One region of the Kocuria palustris genome, then DNA from elsewhere that is predicted to be linked to it. Evidence: riboswitches for the same ligand, from Rfam matches in the RefSeq annotation. Region 1 holds a riboswitch; the other holds the start of a gene.
What was found. Region 1 has a riboswitch for S-adenosylmethionine ahead of metE (5-methyltetrahydropteroyltriglutamate--homocysteine S-methyltransferase). Riboswitches for the same ligand answer to the same signal wherever they lie in the genome.
Positions count from the first base shown of each region.

Region 2: linked by a shared signal. The riboswitch ahead of JOE55_RS08240 (O-acetylhomoserine aminocarboxypropyltransferase/cysteine synthase family protein) and the one ahead of metE (5-methyltetrahydropteroyltriglutamate--homocysteine S-methyltransferase) in region 1 are both predicted to bind S-adenosylmethionine.

Region 1 covers NZ_JAFBCR010000001.1:1,398,863-1,405,889, reverse strand. The annotation lists gene JOE55_RS06170 (DUF3151 domain-containing protein) at 1-81, shown strand, start outside; gene metE (5-methyltetrahydropteroyltriglutamate--homocysteine S-methyltransferase) at 307-3,741, opposite strand; SAM riboswitch class I at 3,866-3,965, opposite strand; gene JOE55_RS06155 (adenylosuccinate synthase) at 4,161-5,447, shown strand; gene JOE55_RS06150 (amino acid permease) at 5,779-7,027, shown strand, end outside.
Region 2 covers NZ_JAFBCR010000001.1:1,841,941-1,848,967, reverse strand. The annotation lists gene JOE55_RS08250 (DUF4870 domain-containing protein) at 1-243, opposite strand, end outside; gene JOE55_RS08245 (cystathionine gamma-synthase) at 413-1,594, opposite strand; gene JOE55_RS08240 (O-acetylhomoserine aminocarboxypropyltransferase/cysteine synthase family protein) at 1,591-3,066, opposite strand; SAM riboswitch class IV at 3,116-3,225, opposite strand; gene JOE55_RS08235 (acyltransferase family protein) at 3,260-4,666, opposite strand; gene JOE55_RS08230 (hypothetical protein) at 5,020-5,466, shown strand; gene JOE55_RS08225 (NAD-dependent epimerase/dehydratase family protein) at 5,704-6,918, shown strand; gene JOE55_RS08220 (glycosyltransferase family 4 protein) at 6,924-7,027, shown strand, end outside.

The sequences.
Region 1 (7,027 bases):
GGCGAGCTCGACGAGGCCCAGCGCATCCAGAAGTTCCTCAACGACTCCGACCCGACGGCGGCCGAGCAGCTCCGGAGCTGACGTCGACCCGGAGGGGCGGCCTGATGCCGTGACGACGATGCCGGCACGGCGGTCCGCTGCCCCGTGGCTGCACGGCCCACCGACACCTGGCGCGGGCCGCCGAGATCCATCGCTGGCGTCGACCCCAGCGACGGCCTGATGACGAACGGCGCGGTCGCACTCCCTGCAGCAGGGGTGCGGCCGCGCCGTTCGTCGTCGCCGAGCAGCGAAGGCCCGGACGGCTGATCAGACCGCGGAGGCCTCAGCCGTCTCGACGGAGCTGGCCTGACTGGCCGCCAGGCTCTCGCGCACGCGGGCAGTGGCCTCGACCAGGTGCTCGAGCGAGGTGCGGGTCTCGTCGTAGCCGCGGGTCTTCAAGCCGCAGTCGGGGTTGACCCACAGCAGCTCGGAGCTGACGTGCTCGAGGGCCTGGGTGAGCAGCGACTCGATCTCGTCGGTGCTGGGCACGCGCGGGGAGTGGATGTCCCATACGCCGGGGCCGAGCCCGCGCTCGAAGCCGACCGCGCGGACGTCGGCCAGCACCTCCATGCGCGAACGGGCCGCCTCGATGCTCGTGACATCGGCGTTCAGCGCGTCTACGCCGGCGATGACCTCGCCGAACTCCGAGTAGCACAGGTGCGTGTGGATCTGCGTGGCGTCGTCGACCGAGGAGGTCGCCCGGCGGAAGGACTCGACCGACCAGTCCAGGTAGGCGCTGCGATCGGCTCGGCGCAGGGGCAGCAGCTCGCGCAGGGCCGGCTCGTCGACCTGGATGATGCCGATCCCAGCGTCCTCGAGGTCGGCGATCTCATCGCGCAGGGCCAGGGCCACCTGATCGGCGGTCTCTGCCAGCGGCTGGTCGTCGCGCACGAACGACCAGGCCAGGATGGTGACCGGCCCGGTGAGCATGCCCTTGACCGGCTTGTCGGTCTGCTGCTGCGCCCAGGTGATCCACGGGACCGTGAAGGCCTCGCCGCGCAGCCCCTCGCCCTCGCGGGAGACGTCGCCCCACAGGATCGACGGACGCGTGGCTCGGGAGCCGTAGGACTGCACCCAGCCGTTGGCGGTCGTCGCGAAGCCGTCGAAGTGCTCGGCGAAGTACTGGACCATGTCGTTGCGCTCCGGCTCGCCGTGCACCAGCACGTCCAGGCCGAGCTCGTCCTGCAGGGCGATGACCCGGGAGATCTCCTCGCGCAGGAAGCCGTCGTAGGCGGCGTCGTCGATCCGTCCGGCGCGGTGATCGGCGCGGGCGCGGCGGACCTCCCCGGTCTGGGGGAAGGACCCGATCGTGGTGGTGGGCAGCACTGGAAGGCGGCCGCTGCCGAACGAGCGTTCCGCCTGGGCTGCGCGACGCTGCTCGGCGGTGCCGCGCTGCGAGTCGGCCTCGGTGAGGGAGGCAGTGCGGCCGCGGACCTCGTCGATGCGCACACCCGGGGCCGCAGCGCGGGTGCGGCGGGCCTCGTCGGCCTCCTGCAGCTCGGCGGCCACGGCCCCGCGGCCCTCGGCGAGCCCGCGTGCCAGGACGGCGACCTCGCGCACCTTCTCGTCGGCGAAGGCCAGCCAGGACCGGATCTCGGGGTCGAGCTCGGGCTCGGCCTCGAGGGTGTGCGGCACGTGGATCAGCGAGTTCGACGTGGCCACGGAGACCCGGGCGCCTGCGTCGCGGAAGCCCTCGAGCCGCTCGAGTGCGGCGGAGAGGTCGGTGCGCCAGACGTTGCGCCCGTTGACGACTCCGGCCACGAGCACCGGGGCGTCTGCCGAAGTGAACAGGCCGAGCTGGTCGTCGGTGAGACCGCCGCGGATGAGGTCCACGTGCACGGCCTCGGCACCCGAGCCGGTCAGCGCGCCGAGCAGCTCGCCCGCATCGCCGTAGGGGGAGGTGAGCAGCAGCTGGGGGCGCTCGTCGAGCCCGCCCAGGTATCCGGCCGCGCGCTCGATCGCCGCGCGCAGGTCCTGCTGAGAGAGGCGGGAGTGGTCCGCGACCAGGGCGGGCTCGTCGATCTGCACCCACTCGGCGCCGGCATCCTTGAGTGCTGCGAGGATCTCGCCGTAGACCGGCAGCAGCTCCTCGAGACGATCCAGGGGCTCGATGGGCTCGGCTGCGGTGCCGTCGTCCTTGGCCAGGGCCAGGAAGGTCACCGGGCCCACGAGCACGGGGCGCAGGCTCCGGCCCTGCTCGGAGGCCTCGGCCAGCTGCTCCAGCAGGCGGCCGGGCGCTGCGGCGAACTGCGTCTGCGCGCCGATCTCGGGCACCAGGTAGTGGTAGTTGGTGTCGAACCACTTGGTCATCTCGAGCGGCTGCCGGGCGTCGTCGCCGCGGGCCAGCACGAACTCCCCGGAGCGGTCCACGGTTCCGGTCTCGGTGCGCAGGTCGCCGAAGCGCGTCGGCACCGCGCCGACGGCGATCAGGGTGTCGAGCACGTGGTCGTAGAGCGCGTAGGAGCCGGGCACGGCCGAGGCCTGCGCCAGGCCCAGCCCCTCGAGGCGCTCGGCGGTGGAGGCACGCAGCTCGGCGGCGGAGGACTCGAGCTGCTCCAGGTCGCTGCGTCCGGCCCAGTGCGACTCGAGCGCGCGCTTGAGCTCGCGGTTCGGGCCGATGCGGGGATAGCCCAGGATCGTGGCGGTCGGGAAGGCGGCGGGCTGGGCGTCGTTCGAGATGGTCACTGCGGTCTCCTCATAGGTGCGGATGGGGCGCCCGTCGGCGGGCTGGGATGCGGGGATGAGTCCGGCGAGTCCGGCTGAAGGGGTGGGGCGGGGCAGATCGAGCTGCTCCAGGACGTCCAGGGCGGCCTCGTGCTGGTTGAACGTGTAGAGGTGCAGCCCGGGAGCCCCGGAATCCAAGGCAGCGCGTGCGCTGTGCACGGCAGAGCGGACGCCGATCCGGTGGCGCTCGGCGTCCGAGTCGGCCGTCTCGAGCTCGTGGGCCAGCAGCGGGTCCGGCTCCAGGCCGGCCAGGTCGCAGATGCGCAGGTACCGGCGCAGGCTCGTGACCGGCATGATCCCGGGGATGATCGGCAGCTCCACTCCGGCGCGACGAGCCCGGGACACGAAGGCGGCGTAGTCGTCGGCCTCGGGGTAGAGCTGAGTGATCGCGAAGTCGGCGCCGGCGCGCTGCTTGGCCAGCAGCACCTCGAGGTCCTGGTGCACGGAGGTCGACTCGGGGTGCTTGATCGGATAGGCGGCCACGCCGATCGAGACGTTGCCGGCGCACAGTTGGGCGGCTCGGCCGCGCTCGACCGAGCGGATCAGGTCCACCAGATGCCGGGCGAAGGGCAGCTCCTCAGGGCCGGGCTCGACGGCCGGATCCCGGTCCCCGCGCAGGGCCAGGACGCCGCGCACGCCCAGGTCCAGCAGCTCGTGGATCAGCTCGCGCAGCTGCGTCTCCGTGACTCCCGTGCACAGCACGTGGGCCAGGGGGCGCAGCGGGGTCTCGAAGATCAGGTGGGACAGCAGCGCCATGGACTGGACGCGGCGCTGCGGATCGACCGCCGCGGTGACCGACACGTAGTCCGGCACCGTGGGCGCCAGGGCCTCGATGGTCTGCAGGAGGGACTCGGTGCTGGCTGCGCTGCGCGGCGGGTAGAGCTCGTAGGACAGCGCGGGCACCGGCTTGCGGCGCGACGGCGCCCCCGTCTCCGGGGGACGATCCGAGCGCGGTGCTGCGGGATGGTGATCGGGCATTCCGTGTTCGCCTTTCCGTGGATGCCCGATGGAGGGCAGACCACGGGGTGCGCACGGAGGCCCGCGCCGCCGCTGAAGACGCGGCGGGGCACGGGTCCGGTGGACCACGGAAGTCTGAGAAGACGCTCCATCGGTCCTGGCGGGAGCACCGTTCCCCGCGAGATCCGCGGGGATGGTTGCTGCGACGTCGACGAGCCAGGTCTCTCGGTCACTCTGGATAGATAGCGAGATAGATACCACCCCAGGCGGCCCTGCTTGTCAACCCCCGAGATCTCCCACGGCCGCCAGGGAGGGGCGCGCGATAGGATCGCCCCGGACCGTCGCGCCCTCGGCCCGTGGCGCGCGATCCGCCATGGCCTCCACAAGGCGCGTGGCGCAGCATCCAGACCTCGTGCGGGCCCAGTCAGGAGAGCAGTCGCATGCCAGCCATCTCGATCGTCGGAGCCCAGTGGGGCGATGAGGGCAAGGGCAAGGCCACGGACATCTTCGGCGGCCGCGCGGACTACGTCGTGAAGCCGAACGGCGGCAACAACGCCGGGCACACCGTGGTGGTGGGCGGCGACAAGTTCGAGCTCAAGCTGCTGCCCGCAGGCATCCTCTCCCCGCGGGCCACCCCCGTGATCGGCAACGGCGTGGTGGTCAACCCGCAGGCGCTGTTCGAGGAGATCGACGGCCTCGAGGCCCGCGGCGCGGACACCTCCAAGCTGCGCATCTCGGCCAATGCGCACCTGGTGGCCCCGTACCACCAGACCCTCGACCAGGTCACCGAGCGGTTCCTGGGCAAGCGCGCGATCGGCACCACCGGTCGCGGCATCGGGCCGGCGTACATGGACAAGATCGGGCGCCTGGGCCTGCGCGCGCAGGACATCCTCGACGAGTCGATCCTGCGCCAGAAGATCGAGGGCGCCCTGCGGCAGAAGAACGAGCTGCTGCTCAAGGTCTACAACCGCCGCGCGTTCGAGACCGACGAGATCGTGGACTACTTCATGGGCTACGCCGAGCGCATGGCGCCCATGATCGTGGACTCCACGCGCCTGCTCAACGACGCCCTGGACCGCGACGAGACCGTCCTGCTCGAGGGCGGGCAGGCCACCTTCCTGGACGTCGATCACGGCACGTACCCGTTCGTGACCTCGTCGAACCCCACCACCGGCGGCGCCTGCGTGGGCGCGGGCATCGGGCCCACGCGCCTGACCCGCTCGATCGGCATCATCAAGGCGTACACGACCCGCGTGGGTGCCGGTCCGTTCCCCACCGAGCTGTTCGACGAGTCCGGGGAGCGGCTGCGCACCGTGGGCGGCGAGTTCGGCGTGAACACCGGGCGCCCGCGCCGCACCGGCTGGTACGACGCCGTGATGGCGCGTCACGCCTCGCGGATCAACGGCTTCACGGACTACTTCGTGACCAAGCTCGACGTCCTCACCGGGCTCGAGGAGATCCCGGTGTGCGTGGCCTACGACGTCGACGGCGTGCGCCACGACGAGATGCCCATGACGCAGACCGAGTTCCACCACGCCAAGCCGATCTACGAGACCTTCCCCGGCTGGTCGGAGGACATCTCGCAGGCCCAGACCCTCGAGGACCTGCCGGCCAATGCGCGCGACTACGTCCTGACCCTCGAGTCCATGTCCGGCACCCGGTTCTCCGCGATCGGCGTGGGCCCGGGCCGCGAGAACACGATCGAGCTGCGCGACCTGATCGACTGACGTCGCCTCGCCTGTGCGATGACAGGCGCTCGGGATGGTGACAGATCGGCACCCCATCAGCCCTGATGGGGTGCCGATCTGTCATCATCCGCTGCGTGACCGTCCCGCGCGCGGACCGGGCTCGCCCGCCGTGTCGGATAGCATCTGGCAGACCCCTGGGCGTGCTGCGCCTCATCGTGCATGCAGGCGCCCCTGATCGATGCCCGTCGCGGCGCCGTTCGATCCCCGACGTCGGAAGTGACTGACCGTGTCCACACAGAGCACCAGACTGGACCCCGCCTCGGCGCGGTCCGAGGGCGAGGGCCTGCGCCGCAGCCTCAAGACCCGGCACATGACCATGATCGCCATGGGCGGTGCGATCGGCACCGGGCTGTTCGTGGCCTCCGGCAACTCGATCGCCACGGCCGGGCCCGGCGGTGCGCTCGTGGCCTACATAGCGATCGGGCTCATGGTCTTCCTGCTCATGCAGTCCCTGGGCGAGATGTCCGCCTGGCGTCCTACCTCCGGATCTTTCGGCGACCACGCGGCGCGCTACGTCTCGCCGTCCTTCGGCTTCGCGATCGGCTGGAACTACTGGTTCAACTGGGCCATCACCCTGGCCGCGGAGCTCGTGGCGGCCGCACTGGTCATGCGCTACTGGCTCCCCGACGTCCCCGCCTGGGTCTGGTCGGCGCTGTTCCTGCTGATCGTCTTCGGGCTCAACGCCCTGTCCACGCGGGCCTACGGCGAGGGCGAGTTCTGGCTCTCGGCGATCAAGGTGGCCGCCGTCGTCGTCTTCCTGGTGCTGGGCGTGCTGATGGTGCTGGGCATCATGGGCGGCGACGCCCCCGGCTTCGGCAACTGGACCGACGGGCAGGCGCCGTTCGTGGGCGGGCCCATGTCGATCCTGGCGATCTTCATGGTCGCCGGCTTCGCGTTCCAGGGCACCGAGCTCGTGGGCGTGGCGGCCGGTGAGGCCGAGGACCCCGAGCGCACCGTGCCCAAGGCGATCCGCACCGTGTTCGTGCGCATCCTGCTGTTCTACGTGCTGGCGATCATCGTGATCGGCTTCCTGCTGCCGTACACGCACCCGAACCTGCTGGCCTCGGACATCGAGGACGTCGCGATCTCGCCGTTCACCCTGGTGCTGCAGAACGCGGGCGTGGCCTTCGCCGGCTCCGTCATGAACGCCGTGATCCTCACGGCCATCCTCTCGGCCGGCAACTCCGGGCTGTATGCCTCCACGCGCATGCTCTGGTCCATGGCCACCGACGGCAAGGCCCCGGCCTGGCTGGCCAAGGTCAACCGCCGCGGCGTGCCCATGCGGGCGCTGCTGGTGACCTCGTCCTTCGGCCTGCTGGCCTTCCTCACCACGTTCATCGGCGAGGGCGCGGCCTACACCTGGCTGCTCAACGCCTCGGCTCTGGCGGGCTTCATCGTGTGGGCGGGCATCGCCTGGACGCACTACTGCTTCCGCCGGGCCTTCAAGGCGCAGGGGCGGCCGCTGTCCGAGCTGCCGTTCCGCTCACGGTTCTTCCCCGCCGGCCCGATCGTCGCGCTGATCATGTGCCTGCTGGTCATCCTGGGCCAGGGCTACGACG
Region 2 (7,027 bases), 440 kb from region 1:
CGGATGCTGGCGCTGCTGCCCGGCTCCGGGGTAGCTGTAGCCCGGCTGCCCGTAGCCCTGCTGCGCGCCGGGGTCCCCGGAGGGCTGGCTGCCCGGCTGGCTCTGGTTCGGGCCCCACGACGGCTGCCCGGACTGCTGGCGGTCGCCGCCCTGCCCGAACGAGGGGGCCTCGTGCTGCTGTCCGCCCGGGGCGTTGCGGCCGTCCGATCCGGAGGCCGGGTTCTGGGGATCCTGCGAGCTCATGAAGGCTCCTTCATATGGCGCTTGCATGGGGACCCGCGCGACGGCCGAGCCGAACGCGACGAGGCTGCTGCCCCCAGTGTAGGCAGAGCCGGGGAGGCCGCCGCGTCAGCCGCAGTGCCTGATGAGCGCGCCGCCTGTCAGTCGCCGAGCCGGGCGAGCGCAGCGCCCGTCAGGCACCGAAGGCACGCTCCAGGTCCTCGAGGTGGTCGTCGAGGTCCTCGATCCCGACGGAGAGCCGGACCAGATCCACCGGCACCGCCAGCGGCGTGCCGGCCACGGATCCGTGCGTCATCTCGGAGGGCCAGCAGATCAGCGATTCGACCCCGCCGAGGGAGACCGAGAGCTTGTACATCTTCGTGGACTCCGCGAAGCGCCGGGCCGCAGCCTCTCCGCCGTGCACGCGGAAGGAGACCATGCCACCGAAGCCGTCCATCTGCCGTGCGGCCAGCTCGTGACCGGGGTGCTCGGGCAGTCCGGGGTAGAGCACCTGCGCCACCTCTGGGCGCCCGATGAGCCACTCGGCGATCCGGCCTGCGGTCTCCTGATGGCGCTGCATGCGCAGCGACAGGGTCTTCAGCCCGCGCGCGGCCAGGAAGCAGTCCTGGGGCCCGGCGACCGCCCCGCCGGCGAACTGCTGGAAGCCCACGAGCTCGGCCAGCGTTCCTCCGGGCGAGAAGCCGCCCACGGCCTCGACCTCCCAGGCCCGGTCCGAGACGACGACCGCCCCGCCCAGCACGTCCGAGTGCCCGCCGATGTACTTGGTGGTGGAGTGCACGACGACGTCGGCGCCGAACTCCAGCGGACGCTGAAGGTACGGCGAGGCGAAGGTGCTGTCCACGATCAGCAGCGCCCCGGCATCCTGGGCGATCTGGGCGATGCCCGTCAGATCGGCGATGCCCAGCAGCGGATTCGTGGGGGTCTCGACCCAGATCACCCGCGTGCCCGCCTCCACAGCCCCGCGGACCGCATCGAGCGAGGTGACGTCCACCGGCGTGTGCCGGATCTGCCAGGGAGCCAGGACCCTGGTGATGAGCCGGTTGGTGCCCCCGTAGCCGTCGGCGCCCAGGACCACATGGTCTCCGGGGCGCAGCACCGAGCGCAGCAGCGCATCCTCCGCCGCGATCCCGGAGGCGAACGCGAAGGCCCGCTGCCCGCCCTCGAGCGCGCTCAGCTGCTCCTCGAAGGCATTGCGGGTGGGATTGGAGCCGCGGGAGTACTCGTGGCCGTCGCGCAGGACGTTGATGCCGTCCTGGACGAAGGTGGAGGTCTGGTAGACCGGCGGGATGACCGCACCGGTCAGCCGGTCCGGCTCCTGGCCGGCGTGGACGGCGCGCGTGGTGAACCCGCTCATGCCTGCACCTCCTGGCGCTGGTCGCGGCGCGCGCCGCTCGGCTCGTCCTCGGAGCGCACCGGGGCGCCGTCCGTCGACGATCCCGGGGCACCTTCTGCGGCCGGGATCTCAGCGCCGCGCGCGGCCTCGACGCGCAGCAGCTCATCGAGCGAGGACTGCAGATCGGCGATCAGGTCGTCGACCGCCTCCAGCCCGATCGACAGCCGCAGGGTCTGCCAGCTGATCCCGCCGGCCAGTCGCTGCTCCTCCGAGAGACGGCAGTGGGTCATGGCCGCGGGATGGTTGATCAGCGAGCGGACGTCGCCGATGTTGGCCACCAGCTTGAAAAGCCGCAGGGAGTCGACGAATCCGGCCACTGCGGCATCCGAGCACTCCAGCTCGAAGCCGAAGACCGACCCGACGCCCTGGGGGAAGTCGCGCTCGGCGATCTCCCGATCGGCGGAGCCCTCGATCAGGGGGTGGTGCACGCAGCGCACCGCCGGATGCGTGCTCAGGAACTCGGCGATGCGAGCGGCGCTGTCCGAGTGGCGGCGCATGCGCAGGTCCAGCGTCTCGAGGCCCTGGATGATCTGGGAGGCGTTGAACGGCGAGAGCGTCAGACCCAGGTCGTGCACGAACTTGGCCCGGCACAGATGCAGGAACGGCGAGCCGCCGCGCAGCTTCTCGCACAGGCTGATCCCGCCCCAGCGCGCTCGCGGCTCGGTGAACTGCGGCCAGCGAGCGGCCTCGGCCTCCCAGTCGAATCGACCGGAGTCGATCACGACGCCGGCCAGCGACGTCCCGTGCCCGCCGAAGAACTTGGTGGCCGAATGCACCACGATGTCCGCCCCGTGCTCGAAGGGTCGGTACAGGATCGGCGTGGCCAGGGTCGAGTCGACGATCACCGGGATCCCCCGCTCATGGGCGATGCGGGAGATCGCGTCCAGATCCGCCAGCGTGGCCAGCGGGTTGCCGATGGACTCGAGGAAGAAGCCCCGAGTGTCCTCCGTGATCGCCTCCGACCAGGCCGAGGGGTCAGCGGGATCGACGTAGGTGACGGTCGCGCCGAAATCGGCCAGCGTGTCACCGAGCAGGTCGACGGTGCCGCCGTAGATCTTCTCCGAGACCACCAGGTGCTTGCCGGGGCCCGTGCTGATCAGCGCGAGCAGGGCCGCGGCGACGGCGGACTGCCCCGAGCCCATGGCCACGGCCCCCACTCCGCCCTCAAGATCGGCGACCTTCTGCTCCAGGACGGCGACCGTGGGGTTGCCCGTGCGGGAGTAGGTGAAGCCCGGGGTGGTCTGGGCGAACATGGCGGCGGCAGCCGCGTGGTCCGGGAACTCGAAGGCCGAGGACTGGTAGATCGGCACCGGCAGCGTGGCCTGGACGGGGGCGGCAGGGGCGCCCGGATCGGATCCTGTCCGGCCGGCGTGGATCTGGCGTGTGGCCAGCGAGGTCGAGCTCTTGAGCTCGTCGCAGGGCGAGGACGTCATGAGAGGTGTCTTCCGTGACGGGGTGCTCTTGACCTGCACGTCCCGCCGGAGCTTGTTCGTGCGCTGCGTCAGGTGCAGGCCGCTTCGTCATCCGAACCACCCTTGAACATGGGGTTGGTGCACAGCCAAGTCGGAGCTTGGCAGCTGTGTCTCGTGAAGCCGGTCCAATACTAGCACCACACCGATCGAGCCGTCAGGACCTCCGTGCGGGCGGGACCAGCAGCAGGACCGCCGCGACCATGGCCGCCGCGCCGCCGAGGGCCAGCGGGATGCCGAGCAGGAAGCGGACCTCCAGCACGGCTGCGGAGAAGACGAGGACGGCCGCGGCGAGGATGCGGACCCACGCCCGTCCGTCCGGCGATGAGGAGCGATCGGGACTCGAAGCTCGCAGCGGCGCGGATCCGTCGGCTCGGGGCGCGCTCGAGGGCCGCTCACCCGAGGGCGATCCTCCGGCTGCGGGCCCCTCCGGTTCGGGCTCGCGGGCGACGATCCGCCCCGCCACGGCCTCCAGGACGCCCAGCGGACGCACGACCAGCAGGACCATCGCCCAGCACAGCAGCCCGATCGGCAGGCGCCACAGCCACCACTGCGCCGAGCCGGGCACCGGATCCGGGCCGCCGAGCAGCCACCACACCGCCATCACGGCCACGATCACCGGCAGGTGCCACAGGTACAGGGTCGTGGCCCGCGCGCCGACGACCCAGGCGACGGCCTGCGCGGGACGCCATCGCATGAGCCGCTCGAGAGCCGGCGAGCACAGCTGCAGGACGCAGGCCTGAGCCGCGCCGAGGGCGATCATGCACAGCGTGGGCGGGTTCAGGGCCGACAGCCCGTCCGCACCCCACCAGGGCAGGCTCGTCAGGCAGAGCATCATCAGGACCGACAGGGCCGTGATCCCGAGCAGTCTTCCTGCCGAGGCACGAGCGAAGGATCCGTCGTGGCGGAAGAAGCCGATCTGATGGATCGCCAGCCAGACCGGGGCGAAGCCGAGCAGGCCCCACCACGGCCGCTCCGCGGCGATGCGCAGCACCTCGATCGCAGCGCTGAGCCCCACCAGCGCAGCCAGGGTGAGAACGGGCCGGCGATCGTGCAGCCCGTGCAGCAGCGGCACACCGACCAGGCACGCGGTGTAGGCGCCCACGAACCACAGGTGCATCCCGAGCCCCTGCAGCGCCATCGAGGCCCAGTCGGCGGGCATCCCCACGAGCGCCGCGAGGGCGCCGGCCAGCGCCAGGGCGACCCACACAGCGCTCGCCGGCACGACCAGGCGCAGCAGCCGGGCGCGCACCCAGGCCGGCCCGCGGACGCCCTCCGCCGACTGGCGCGACCACGAGATCGCCGAGGCGCACCCTCCCACCACGAAGAACAGCGGCATGACCTGCACGAGCCATGACACCGGGGCGTACCAAGAGGCCTCCGTGGGGGCCATGACGCTGCGCAGCGCGCCCGTGCTCGGATCCGTCGTGAGCGTGACCAGCAGGATGTGGAGCACGACCACGGCGATCAGGCAAGCGACCCGAGCAGCATCCAGCGCGAGATCGCGCTGCGCAGGGATGGTCTGCGCAGCGCGCCGGCCGCGGGAGGTGCTCAGCTTCGTCACGTCTCCGATCGTCACACGGCGGCGGCATCGCAGGGGGCGCGGCGGGTGCCCGGGAGCGCAGCAGCGCGATTGTGACGTCAGAGCGTCATCTTCCGCAGGTCAGGGGCATCGGATCGCCCCGAGGCCTTCTGCCGGAAGGCCTCCGCTGTTACGGTTACCCAAGAGTCATTTAGATATGGCGGATCGGGCATGAATCCGCCTGGATCCGCGCTGTGCCAGGGCTGAGAGACAGCTCCGCTTCCCCCGGTGGGTCTGTACGCGGCACAGCGGATCGCCTAATCTGGACTCGGGTCGCACCACGATGACGTCGGAGACCTTTCCCCGCAATTCCGACGATCAGCGCAGGAGCAGCAGTGACTGTCACGAGCACCAGACTGGGCCGGCTGGGATCTCCCCAATACCACAAGACGCCCCGCTCCCCCATGTGCCATGAGTGCACCACCGATCTCTACCTCAAGTTCCGGGTCTTCCTGCCCTCCACCCGCAAGCGCAGCCGCGTCCCGGGGCTGCGACGGATCATGGGCCGCGTGCTGCGCTGCGCGGTCCGCTCCGGCGGACGCGTCGAGTACTTCTGCCAGAAGTGCGGCACGCAGCAGCGCCACCTCATCCCGGAGGGCTGGGAGCCCACCTCCAAGGGCCTGACCCCGTGCGACGTCCAGGACCTGGCCTCGGTGTTCATCGCCCCAGGCGAGTCCCTGCCCACGGAAGAGGTCCGCCAGCAGCTCCTGGGCCCGGAGCCCGCACCGGCCGCCCGAGCGGAGAAGACCCTGAGCCTCCGAGAGAGCCGGCTCCCGGCCTGATCCGGCCCGCGCCGGAGCCGTCGCTCTGCGCACCCGTCGGAGGCAGATGACACAATCAGGAGGTCCCCCCTCCCGCGGGCGGCTCGAGCGCACCAGCCCTCGCATGCCGCTCGTTCACCGTCGGTTCATTCCGGGGTTGCAGGGTGGACGACGACCTTCTACAGCACCAGCCCGCTCGGCTCGGCGTCGTGATCCTTCCGATCCCCGCGCCGAGAGGCGCACGGAAACGGAGATGACGTGAAGATTGCGATCCTCGGCGGCGACGGATTCTGCGGCTGGCCTGCCGCCCTGCACCTCTCGGAGCGAGGTCACGACGTCATCACCGTGGACAACATGTCCCGCCGTCGGATCGACGACGAGCTCGGCGCGCAGTCGCTGACCCCGATCCGCCCGCTCGTCGAGCGCCTGCGCGCCTGGACCGAGGTCTCCGGCAAGGTCATCGAGCACCACCACCTCGATGTCGCCGAGGACTACGAGGGCCTGCTGCAGCTGATCAGCGAGGACCAGCCGGACGCCGTCGTGCACTTCGCCGAGCAGCGTGCGGCGCCGTACTCCATGAAGAGCTCGCGCACCAAGCGCTACACCGTGGACAACAACGTGTCGGCCACGCACAACCTGCTCGCGGCGATCGTCGAGTCCGAGCGCGACGTCCACGTGGTCCACCTGGGCACCATGGGCGTCTACGGCTACGGCACCGCCGGGATGAAGATCCCCGAGGGCTACCTGGATGTAGAGATCCCGCACGAGGAGCAGGAGCCGATCCAGCAGCAGATCCTGTACCCGACCAACCCGGGCTCGATCTACCACATGACCAAGTCGCTGGACCAGCTGCTCTTCGCGTTCTACGCCAAGAACGACCAGCTGCGGATCACCGACCTACACCAGGGCATTATCTGGGGCACCACGACCGCCGAGACCCAGCGCGACGAGCGGCTGATCAACCGCTTCGACTACGACGGCGACTACGGCACGGTGCTCAACCGCTTCCTCATGCAGGCGGCGGTGGGCTACCCGCTGACGGTCCACGGCACCGGCGGGCAGACCCGCGCGTTCATCCACGTCCAGGACATGGTGCGCTGCGTCGAGCTGGCCCTCGAGAACTCCCCGGCCCCCGGCGAGCGCGTCAAGATCCTCAACCAGATGACCGAGACGCACCGCGTCCGCGACCTGGCCGAGCTGATCGCCCGCATCTCCGGGGCCGCCGTGGAGATGGTGCCCAACCCGCGCCAGGAGTCGGCGGAGAACGAGCTGCACGTCACCAACGACACCTTCCTGGAACTCGGCCTGCAGCCGACCACCCTGTCCGAGGGCCTGCTGCACGAGGTCGAGGAGACCGCCAAACGCTACGCCCACCGCGCGGACCTCTCCAAGATCCCCGCGCGCTCGCTGTGGAACCGGCGCACCCGGGCCGGTGTCCCGGCCTCCGTGGCCCACGAGTCGCAGGGCAGCTGAGCAGCTTGCGCATCGCGCTGTTCACCGAGGTCTTCCTGCCGAAGATCGACGGCGTCGTCACCCGCATCATGCGGACCATGGAGCAGCTGGAGCAGCTCGGCCACGAGGT